Regions from separate parts of the Nostoc sp. UIC 10890 genome, predicted to be linked through region 1. Evidence: predicted binding sites of a transcription regulator. Region 1 holds the regulator's gene; each other region holds the start of a gene.

Region 1 (2,207 bases):
TAATCCCGCTGGACAAATCACTACATAAGAAAGCGGCCGTATTGCCCACTTCTAGCTGAGTGACAGTGCGTCGTAGAGGAGCTACTTCTTCTACATGATGAATCATATCTAAAATTCCACCCACTGCTGAAGATGCCAAAGTGCGGATGGGGCCTGCGGAGATGGCATTCACGCGGATATTTTGCGGTCCTAGTTCACTAGCCAGGTAACGCACACTCATTTCTAACCCCGCCTTAGCAACTCCCATAACGTTATAGTTGGGGATTGCCCTAACACCGCCTAAATATGTCAGGGTGACGATGCTACCTCCCTCTGTCATCAGAGGTTTGGCTGCACCACTTAACTGCACCAGCGAGTAGGTACTAATTTCTAAGGCGGTGTTGAAGCCAGAACGAGAGGTTTGGCTAAAATCTCCAGTTAAATCCTCTTTGCTGGCAAAGGCCAGGCAATGAATGAGGATATCTAGCTTTCCCCATTGTTCGCGGATTGTCTCAAAGGTAGATTTAATTTGGTCTTCATCTTGGACGTTACAGGGAAGAAATAAGCTGGGGTTGAGAGGTTCTACCAACTCCGCAACTTTTTTCTCCATCTTGCCGCGTTCATCCGGTAGGTAGGTAATGCCCAGGTTTGCTCCAGCTTTGTGCAGTTGTTGGGCGATGCCCCAGGCGATCGAGCGGTTATTGGCAATACCTGTAACAAGGGCATTTTTTCCAGTCAGATTTAGCATAGAAATTGTTAATGCGATCGATCATTAGGAGCATACTAGAATCTGACACTAGTTTGTCTTTGTTTTATACAGGATTTGCAAAAATGAATATTGCTAAGGGTGTTTTCTGTGAGAAAAATCTTGATTTTTTATAAAGATATTCTCAAGATATCTTTATTTGTTCTTCAAAAAAGCTTTTAAATACAGCTATTGGAACTACTTATCAACAATTAGTAGCTGAAAGGATCAACAATTATGTATCATTATAAACAAAGAGTTATGAAGAGATTAGTTTGAGTATAGGAAAGTACAGAAAGGTTGACGGTGCTTTATTCATTTTTCGGGTGTATTCTTAGGTAATCAGTTTTTGTTTTTCCGGCATTGGGTAGGGGAAGGGAGATGATCGTGACACAAGATAAAGCCCTAGCAAATGTATTTCGTCAGATGGCGACCGGGGCGTTTCCGCCAGTTGTGGAAACGTTTGAACGCAATAAAACGATCTTTTTTCCTGGCGATCCTGCCGAACGAGTTTATTTTCTTTTGAAAGGTGCTGTTAAACTTTCCAGGGTGTACGAGGCAGGAGAGGAAATAACGGTAGCATTGCTGCGGGAAAATAGTGTTTTTGGTGTATTGTCATTGCTGACAGGAAATAAATCGGATCGATTTTACCATGCGGTTGCATTTACTCCTGTGGAATTACTGTCAGCACCAATTGAACAGGTAGAGCAAGCACTCAAGGAAAATCCAGAATTATCAATGTTAATGCTGCGAGGTCTGTCTTCGCGAATTTTACAGACGGAGATGATGATTGAAACTCTTGCTCACCGAGATATGGGTTCTAGGTTGGTAAGTTTTTTGTTAATTCTTTGTCGGGATTTTGGCGTTCCTTGTGCAGATGGGATCACTATTGATTTGAAGTTATCTCATCAAGCGATCGCAGAAGCAATTGGTTCAACTCGTGTTACCGTTACTAGGCTACTGGGAGATTTGCGTGAGAAAAAGATGATTTCTATCCACAAAAAGAAGATTACTGTGCATAAACCTGTTACCTTAAGTAGGCAATTCACATAAAAACAATTGGAAAAAGGGGAATCGGCGCGTGTTCTATTTTGAAAAATGACACTAATAGCTAGAGGTAAATCTAAAAATTGAGTAATTTCAGCTATTGCCAATTTCCACTTCTTTCCAGACAATGCTTAAAAGTAGTAGGCTGTATCTGGAAGGATTTCGGTAGCTAAAGATGACCACCGGATACATCCTAATCGCAGCAATTTTAATCCTGGGAGGCGTAATTGCAACCGTGGGCGATCGCATCGGCACACGAGTTGGCAAAGCCCGCCTCTCACTTTTTAAGCTTCGTCCAAAAAATACTGCTGTACTGGTCACTATTTTTACGGGTGGCTTGATTTCAGCATCAACTTTGGGGATTTTATTCGCTGCCGACGAAGGCTTGCGAAAGGGAGTCTTTGAATTAGAAGATATTCAAACAGACCTCAGACAA
Region 2 (2,207 bases), 3.5 Mb from region 1:
CACGTACTAGAGATGAATTCTGTTGAATTTCAGTTATTAGTTTTAGCTTTCGCTCTTGAGCGATCGCTTTGGCTGATATTAATAATGGTTCTAATATATCCGCTAGCGAGCAGTCAACTGCTTTATCTCCCGTTCCTGGCAATAATAGCGGTGGTTTTGCGTCTTTTTGGATAGTTGCTTCTACAAATACTTCATCTTCTGCTAGATGTAGTGGTGCTAAATCTGCCTCTGTCAAGTCAATTACTTGCTCAAATTGTTGCAGTAATTCTTGAAGGCGATCGCTTTCGCGCACAATACTACTTGCTACATCCCGATTGGCATCTGCTGGTCGTAGTCTTTTCAATAGCAGTTTGCCAAAAGTCCGCAACGCCGTTAATGGGTTACGAAACTGATGCAAAAGGTTATCTAATAAATCCCGCTGTTTTTCTTGGAGAATTTGTTGCTCACGCAACTGCTGCTCAAACCATGCTCGTCGTTGATCTAAAATACAAGCGATCGCTAATGTTTGAGCTATTCGTTGAATCTGACTTTCCTCGTTTTCATTCCATGCCCGGTCTTGCCTACTTGTCACCAATAAGCCCATCATCACACCCTCATAAATTAGAGGTAAAACAATTTGGTTTCCACTAAATAGGTATTCCTCTTTGAGATGGGGTTGAGATGCATCTGGTATCTCCGAACCCTGTGATGAGGTTGGAGATTCTGATCCTGCTGTCAATAATTTTCTCTGATCATTGGGTAATACAAACACATTTCCAACTTGAAGCTGCTTGTGTGCTGTCGCTTCAGCAGTCACCTCCCCTGGCGGTAATAATGCTGTTTCCGGGTAAATTACCACAGGAATCAGTTTTGCATCACCTGAAGGAGTCTCTACCAATTCTTGTGTTAGGTACACAATACTTAAAGTTGCTCCCAGCCCTTGGGTTAGTAGCGCTATTTGCTCTCGACACAGAGCAAGAAAATCGGAACTGGCAGACATTAACATTTTTTAGCTCTTGCTCAAGATTACAGATTTTGAGGCATGATGTAAGAGAGGATACTTAATTTTTACCTCACTCATTTAATAAAGCTTAACTAAAATTTTCTCAGAGATGGTTTGTACCAGGGGATTATATCTTTAGGTGGTTCTGTTTTATCTATTTTCAAAGATATTAACTTTCTTACATGAAAAGGTTAAAAAGTATTGATATTTTGAACTAGAACCTATATAATGACGACGGATTTTGTAGCTATCACTACAATCTATAGCTTGAAAGAGGAGGACAATAGATTGGCAAGGAGACGCAAAAGGAAGAGTCGTCGTCGTCAGGAAGGACGGCGAATTTTGGAACATGTGCCTCAATATAGCATCGAAAGTGGCGAAGAAAAGCCTGTGACAGCAGCGAGAAGATTCATTCAAGCTGAAGGGATTTTGCCACCGGCATTGCTACTCGTAAAGCGAAATGAACACACCACAGATCGTTATTTCTGGGCAGAAAAGGGACTGTTTGGTGCTCAATACGTAGAGGAAAACCATTTCTTGTTTCCTAGCTTGAGGGTGTTAGAACCTTCGCCAGGTCAAGAACCTCTTGCTTTAGCTAGTCGGTGAACCATAGATGGTCATCTTAAGCATTGAGTGTGGCTCCTGACTATTATTAACTGGCAAAATTGCTAAGTTTATGCAAAATTTAATTTTTTTTTAGTTTGTAGCTGATTTGCCAGTAAGTCTAGTCCAGGTAGTTGGAAAGTAAACTTGTCTCAAACCACGCTACATTGCATGGGTTGACACTATTTTGATGATGCAGAAGGGAGTAGGTATAGAGCCAAGCGCGTTTAAAAGCGCTAGTGAAGTTGCGCTCTATGCCGTAGATTGTTAGGCAAGCTCTGTCAATGAATTTAAGTTAATTAATTTAAATTTTTCCCCACAACACAAGTTGTGGGGAAAACTGACAAAGCAATGTTCTTGATTTCCTCCTTCCTACTTTCCATTGCCTAAAGAGTAGGTCAGGTCAGAAGTCTGCATATCATAGTTAAAAGATGGTCAGAAAAATCAACAATTATATCCCAGGCTTTAGCTGTAGAGTCCTTTGTAACTCACTGAGTTCATCTCGATGGGCTACTACGGTTATCTTACTTGAGGAGGTTTGTTCGCTCTGAGTTGTTTCTACTTTGAGCGAAACCTTCTCAAGTCTTTCAGATTTTTTCCAATAAAATAGACCACTTAAAGG
Region 3 (2,207 bases), 270 kb from region 1:
TTTAAGAAATCTAGGCGTGAAGATAGCGGTTCGCTAACTATGACTTCTGATGGTTGATAAATTCCACGCGTGATAAGGCGGGATAAGAGTGCTTCTCCCATTACCCCACCACCAATTAAGCCAAATTTTATAGTCATTGATCATTAGTCATTAGGCATTAGTCATCAGTCGTTTGTCATTTGTCACTATGATCAAAACCCAGGACAAATGACAAAGGACAAAGGACTAATAACTAATTTAACTTTATTGTGCCATCCGATTAGTTTCGTTGCCCCAACTTTGATTTGAAGGGCCTGTTGTCGGACGGGAGGGACGTGCAGGTGGTTGTGGTACTTCATGAAGAACGCCACCTTGGGTGCTAACTTGGACACAACTTGGTGTAAACAAAAAGATGCTCTCGCCGATGCGCTCTTGATGTCCATCTAGTGCGTAAGTACCACCCGCAACAAAATCTACTGCTCGTTGAGCTTGATCTGGGTCCATGATTGTCAGATTTAATACCACTGACTTGCGTTCTCGCAGCGCTTGAATTGCCTGGGGCATTTCTTCAAATGTGCGTGGTTCGAGTACCAAAACTTCCGAAATTCCGTTAATTGCTCCTGGCATACCAATCACATTCCCCATTGGCTTTTGACCTGTTGCTATATCATCTCCCATTGTAGGCACTGGTTCGCGCCAGCGTCGATTTTGAGCGGCTGTGCTTTCTTGTGGTGCTGGTTGGGGATTTTCTTGCTGATACAGATTTTGGTAATTATTGTCTGTTTCTGGTTCTTCTTCGTAATACTCGTATTCCACTTGCTCATTTAGACCCACAAAGTCTCTGAGTTTGGAAAAAATGTTGTTCATTCTGTGTGTACTCTCCTGGTGCGAATAGCCTGAATTGACTTGGCTGAGGATTAGTTGAGATAGGAGCGCTCGCTACATCGGTGGATACTTCAGCAAGTGTATTGCTATTTGTAGCCCATACTACGGGTTTTGGCGATGAACTGACACTTATTGGAAAGGTCTGTGCATCGCCTAAACATAATAATGAGTCAAGATTATATCCTAAGGTTTATCCGAAGGAAACTTCTTTATACCCTATTTTGCCTTGGCGATTGCTCTTGTCAATACTATATCCTTTGTTTCCAATTGCACCAGTCTGTTACAAAATTCTTGTCAACAAATCCTGATCTCTATTAATACCGTCCTCAAAGGCTGATGATTAATCGGCTAAGAGCGATCGCCAAACAATATGGTTCCTAATCGTACCATCGTTGCGCCTGCTTGCACTGCCAGTTCGTAGTCGCCTGACATACCCATAGATAGGTGCTGCATTTTAATATGCGACCAATTTTGCTCCTGGATTTCTTTTGCTAGTTCACGATTGCGATTAAACACATTAAGAATTTCGGAATCATTTAATCCGGAAGGCGGAATTGTCATCAAACCTTGAATTTGTAAACTTTTGTATTGATTGAGTGTGGGTAAATCAGCCAAAAGTTCTGGCACACTCCAACCAGACTTGTTGGGATCGGGGAGAATTTTCACTTGCAGGCAAACTTGGGGACTCACTCCTAGCTGTTGCGCCAATTGGTCTAAGCGCTGTGCCAGCTTCAAATTATCCACGGAGTGAATCCAATGGAATTGTTCGATGGCTTTTTTGGCTTTATTGCTTTGCAAATGTCCAATAAAGTGCCAGGTAATATCCGGTAAGTCTTGCAACTCGGCTTGTTTACTGGCAGCTTCTTGGATACGACTCTCCCCGAAATCACGAATTCCTGCGGTGTATGCAGACCGAATGTCCTGGGCAGAAACTTGTTTGCTAACGGCAATCAATTTGACTGAAGTTGGCAGTGAGGAGCGAATGGAAAGAATACGTTCGGAAATCGAACTGTTCATTGGAAGGTGCGCTGGAAAACACTCTGAAGCTGATCGTACTCCTGAGAATGCCCACTGCGCCGCAGGGTACGTAAGCGATTTTCCAACATCATTCTCGCCTCAGTACGTCCTAGAGACTGGAATTTGACACCTTTAACGTCATTTGCCACCAAAAAAAATAAGCGCTGGGCATAAAGTGTGGTGAACAAATCCTGGTTTTCATCAACCATACAGATTTTGTAGAGTAAACCCCAAGTTGGATGGTTTATGTAAGTTTCTGCGTTTTCTGGATTCATTTAAGAGTCAAGGTGTTGTCAAGGTGGGAGTATATATATCTTTTCGCAGTG
Region 4 (2,207 bases), 1.1 Mb from region 1:
CTTAATTAAGCATCGTAGTAGAGGTAAAACTCGTAGGGATGAGGACGTAGCTGTAACTGCTTGGCTTCGTTAAGCTTGTAGTCAATCCAATTTTCGATAAAGTCTTCCGTGAATACGCCTGATTCTGTCAAGAAGCCGTGATCGTTTTCTAGCGCTTGCAATGCCAGTTCTAAAGAACTTGGAGTTGAGGGAACCTTTGCAAGCTCCTCTGGAGAGAGTTCATAGATATTTTTATCTAAGGGTTCACCAGGATGGATTTTGTTCTTGATGCCATCGATACCAGCACAAAGCATTGCAGCAAATGCCAAGTAGGGGTTAGATGTAGCATCTGGACAACGGAATTCCAAACGTTTTGCTTTGGGGTTCTTACCAGATAGAGGAATACGGATAGAAGCAGAACGGTTTCCTTCGGAGTAAGCCAAGTTAACAGGAGCTTCATAGCCAGGCACTAAGCGCTTGTATGAGTTGGTACTAGGATTGGTAATTGCCAACAGTGCTGGTGCGTGTTTGAGAAGACCACCAATGTAGTACAACGCCATATCGCTCAAACCAGCATACTTATCACCTGCAAACAGAGGTTGTCCGTCTTTCCAGATGGACTGGTGACAGTGCATTCCCGAACCGTTATCGCCAAAAATCGGTTTTGGCATGAAGGTGACGGTTTTGCCGTATTTCTTGGCAACGTTCTTGATGACATATTTGTAAATCATCAACCAGTCAGCCGCTTCGATCAACTTCCCAAAGCGGAAACCTAGTTCGCACTGACCACCAGTGGCTACTTCGTGGTGATGCTTTTCAATGGGCACACCTAATTCTGCCATTGTCAACAGCATTTCTGTACGGATATCTTGGAAAGAATCCGTTGGTGCAACTGGGAAGTAACCTTCTTTGAAGCGTGGTTTGTAACCCAAGTTGGGTTTTGCATCTGTACCAGCTTTACCGGAATTCCAAGCACCTTCTTCGGAGTCTAAGAAGTAATAACCTTCGTTAGCAGTTTGGGCAAACCTAGCACTATCAAAGATAAAGAACTCAGCTTCAGGGCCAAAGAAGGCTGTATCACCAAGACCACTGGAAACCAGGTAATCTATTGCTTTTTGGGCAATAACGCGTGGGCAACGGTTGTAAGGTTCACCCGTGCGGGGGTCTTTAATACTACAAATTATACTTAGTGTTGGGACTTCCATAAATGGGTCGATCCAAGCAGTGTTGGGGTCGAGTACCATCGTCATGTCCGATTCATTGATCGCTTTCCAACCCCGAATGCTGGAACCGTCAAAAGCTACGCCATCAGTGAATGCAGTCTCATCGATTTGGTTTTGGTACAGTGTGAGGTGCTGCCAAGTCCCTACTGTATCGATGAATTTGAGATCAATCAGCTGAATTTTTTCATCTTGAATTTTTTTCAAGAGTTCTTGTGGTGTTGTCATTGTTACTCCTTCTCTACCAATTTCCTAAAGTCAACCAGAATCTTACATTGCATCCTAACCCTGCTGATCTCAATCAGGCCGTGACACACCAGAAATATCTTAAATACTAGACATTAGCTGATTTTGTAGCTTGTACTACAGATATCTGGATTATCAGGTTATATTAACCTTTCAGCGATCATCTGTACAAAACTGGAAAGTTCATCATATAGGGGTCAACTTTGACATAAAATCCTTATGTAGTGGATAGATCGTTTTTGTGCCGAATCTATTTTTAATAGCACAAAAATTTACTGGTGCATAAGTGCAGCCAAATAAATATCAAACCATAAATAGCAATGATTGGGAGAAGAAGGAATGCGCGATGCGGTAACAAGTTTAATTAAGAATTATGACTTAGCTGGTCGGTATTTTGACCGGAATGCGATCGATAGCCTGAAGTCTTACTTTGATAGTGGTACAGCACGAGTACAAGCGGCGGCGGCGATAAATACTAATGCGGCTGCACTTGTCAAGCAAGCTGGTTTGAAGTTATATGAAGAACTGCCAGAATTGATTCGTCCTGGTGGAAATTCTTATACAACTCGTCGTTATGCGGCTTGTCTGCGGGATTTAGACTACTACTTGCGCTACGCTACCTATGCGTTGGTTGCTGGAAATACAAATGTGTTGGATGAGCGTGTGCTACAAGGGCTGCGAGAAACTTATAATTCTCTAGGAGTGCCTATTGGGCCTACTGTTCGCGGTATCCAGATTCTCAAGGATCTGATTAAGGAGCAA

Evidence for each region. The regulator NtcA, encoded in region 1, controls nitrogen genes in cyanobacteria. The targets are predictions, from matches to a motif close to TNTGTANNNNNNNNTACANA.
Region 2: the regulator NtcA is predicted to act here: its motif matches at 1,223-1,242, upstream of ACWATR_RS07785 (DUF3155 domain-containing protein).
Region 3: the regulator NtcA is predicted to act here: its motif matches at 954-973, upstream of ACWATR_RS23630 (cell division protein SepF).
Region 4: the regulator NtcA is predicted to act here: its motif matches at 1,550-1,569, upstream of glnA (type I glutamate--ammonia ligase).

Annotation. Positions count from the first base shown of each region.
Region 1 covers NZ_JBSGKF010000001.1:5,406,125-5,408,331, forward strand. The annotation lists gene fabI (enoyl-ACP reductase FabI) at 1-727, opposite strand, end outside; gene ntcA (global nitrogen regulator NtcA) at 1,106-1,777, shown strand; gene ACWATR_RS22455 (DUF3084 domain-containing protein) at 1,947-2,207, shown strand, end outside.
Region 2 covers NZ_JBSGKF010000001.1:1,947,993-1,950,199, forward strand. The annotation lists gene ACWATR_RS07780 (sensor histidine kinase) at 1-985, opposite strand, end outside; gene ACWATR_RS07785 (DUF3155 domain-containing protein) at 1,271-1,588, shown strand; gene ACWATR_RS07790 (cofactor assembly of complex C subunit B) at 2,037-2,207, opposite strand, start outside.
Region 3 covers NZ_JBSGKF010000001.1:5,680,129-5,682,335, reverse strand. The annotation lists gene proC (pyrroline-5-carboxylate reductase) at 1-137, opposite strand, end outside; gene ACWATR_RS23630 (cell division protein SepF) at 244-846, opposite strand; gene ACWATR_RS23625 (YggS family pyridoxal phosphate-dependent enzyme) at 1,213-1,881, opposite strand; gene pipX (transcriptional coactivator PipX) at 1,878-2,156, opposite strand.
Region 4 covers NZ_JBSGKF010000001.1:6,496,203-6,498,409, forward strand. The annotation lists gene glnA (type I glutamate--ammonia ligase) at 6-1,427, opposite strand; gene apcB (allophycocyanin subunit beta) at 1,785-2,207, shown strand, end outside.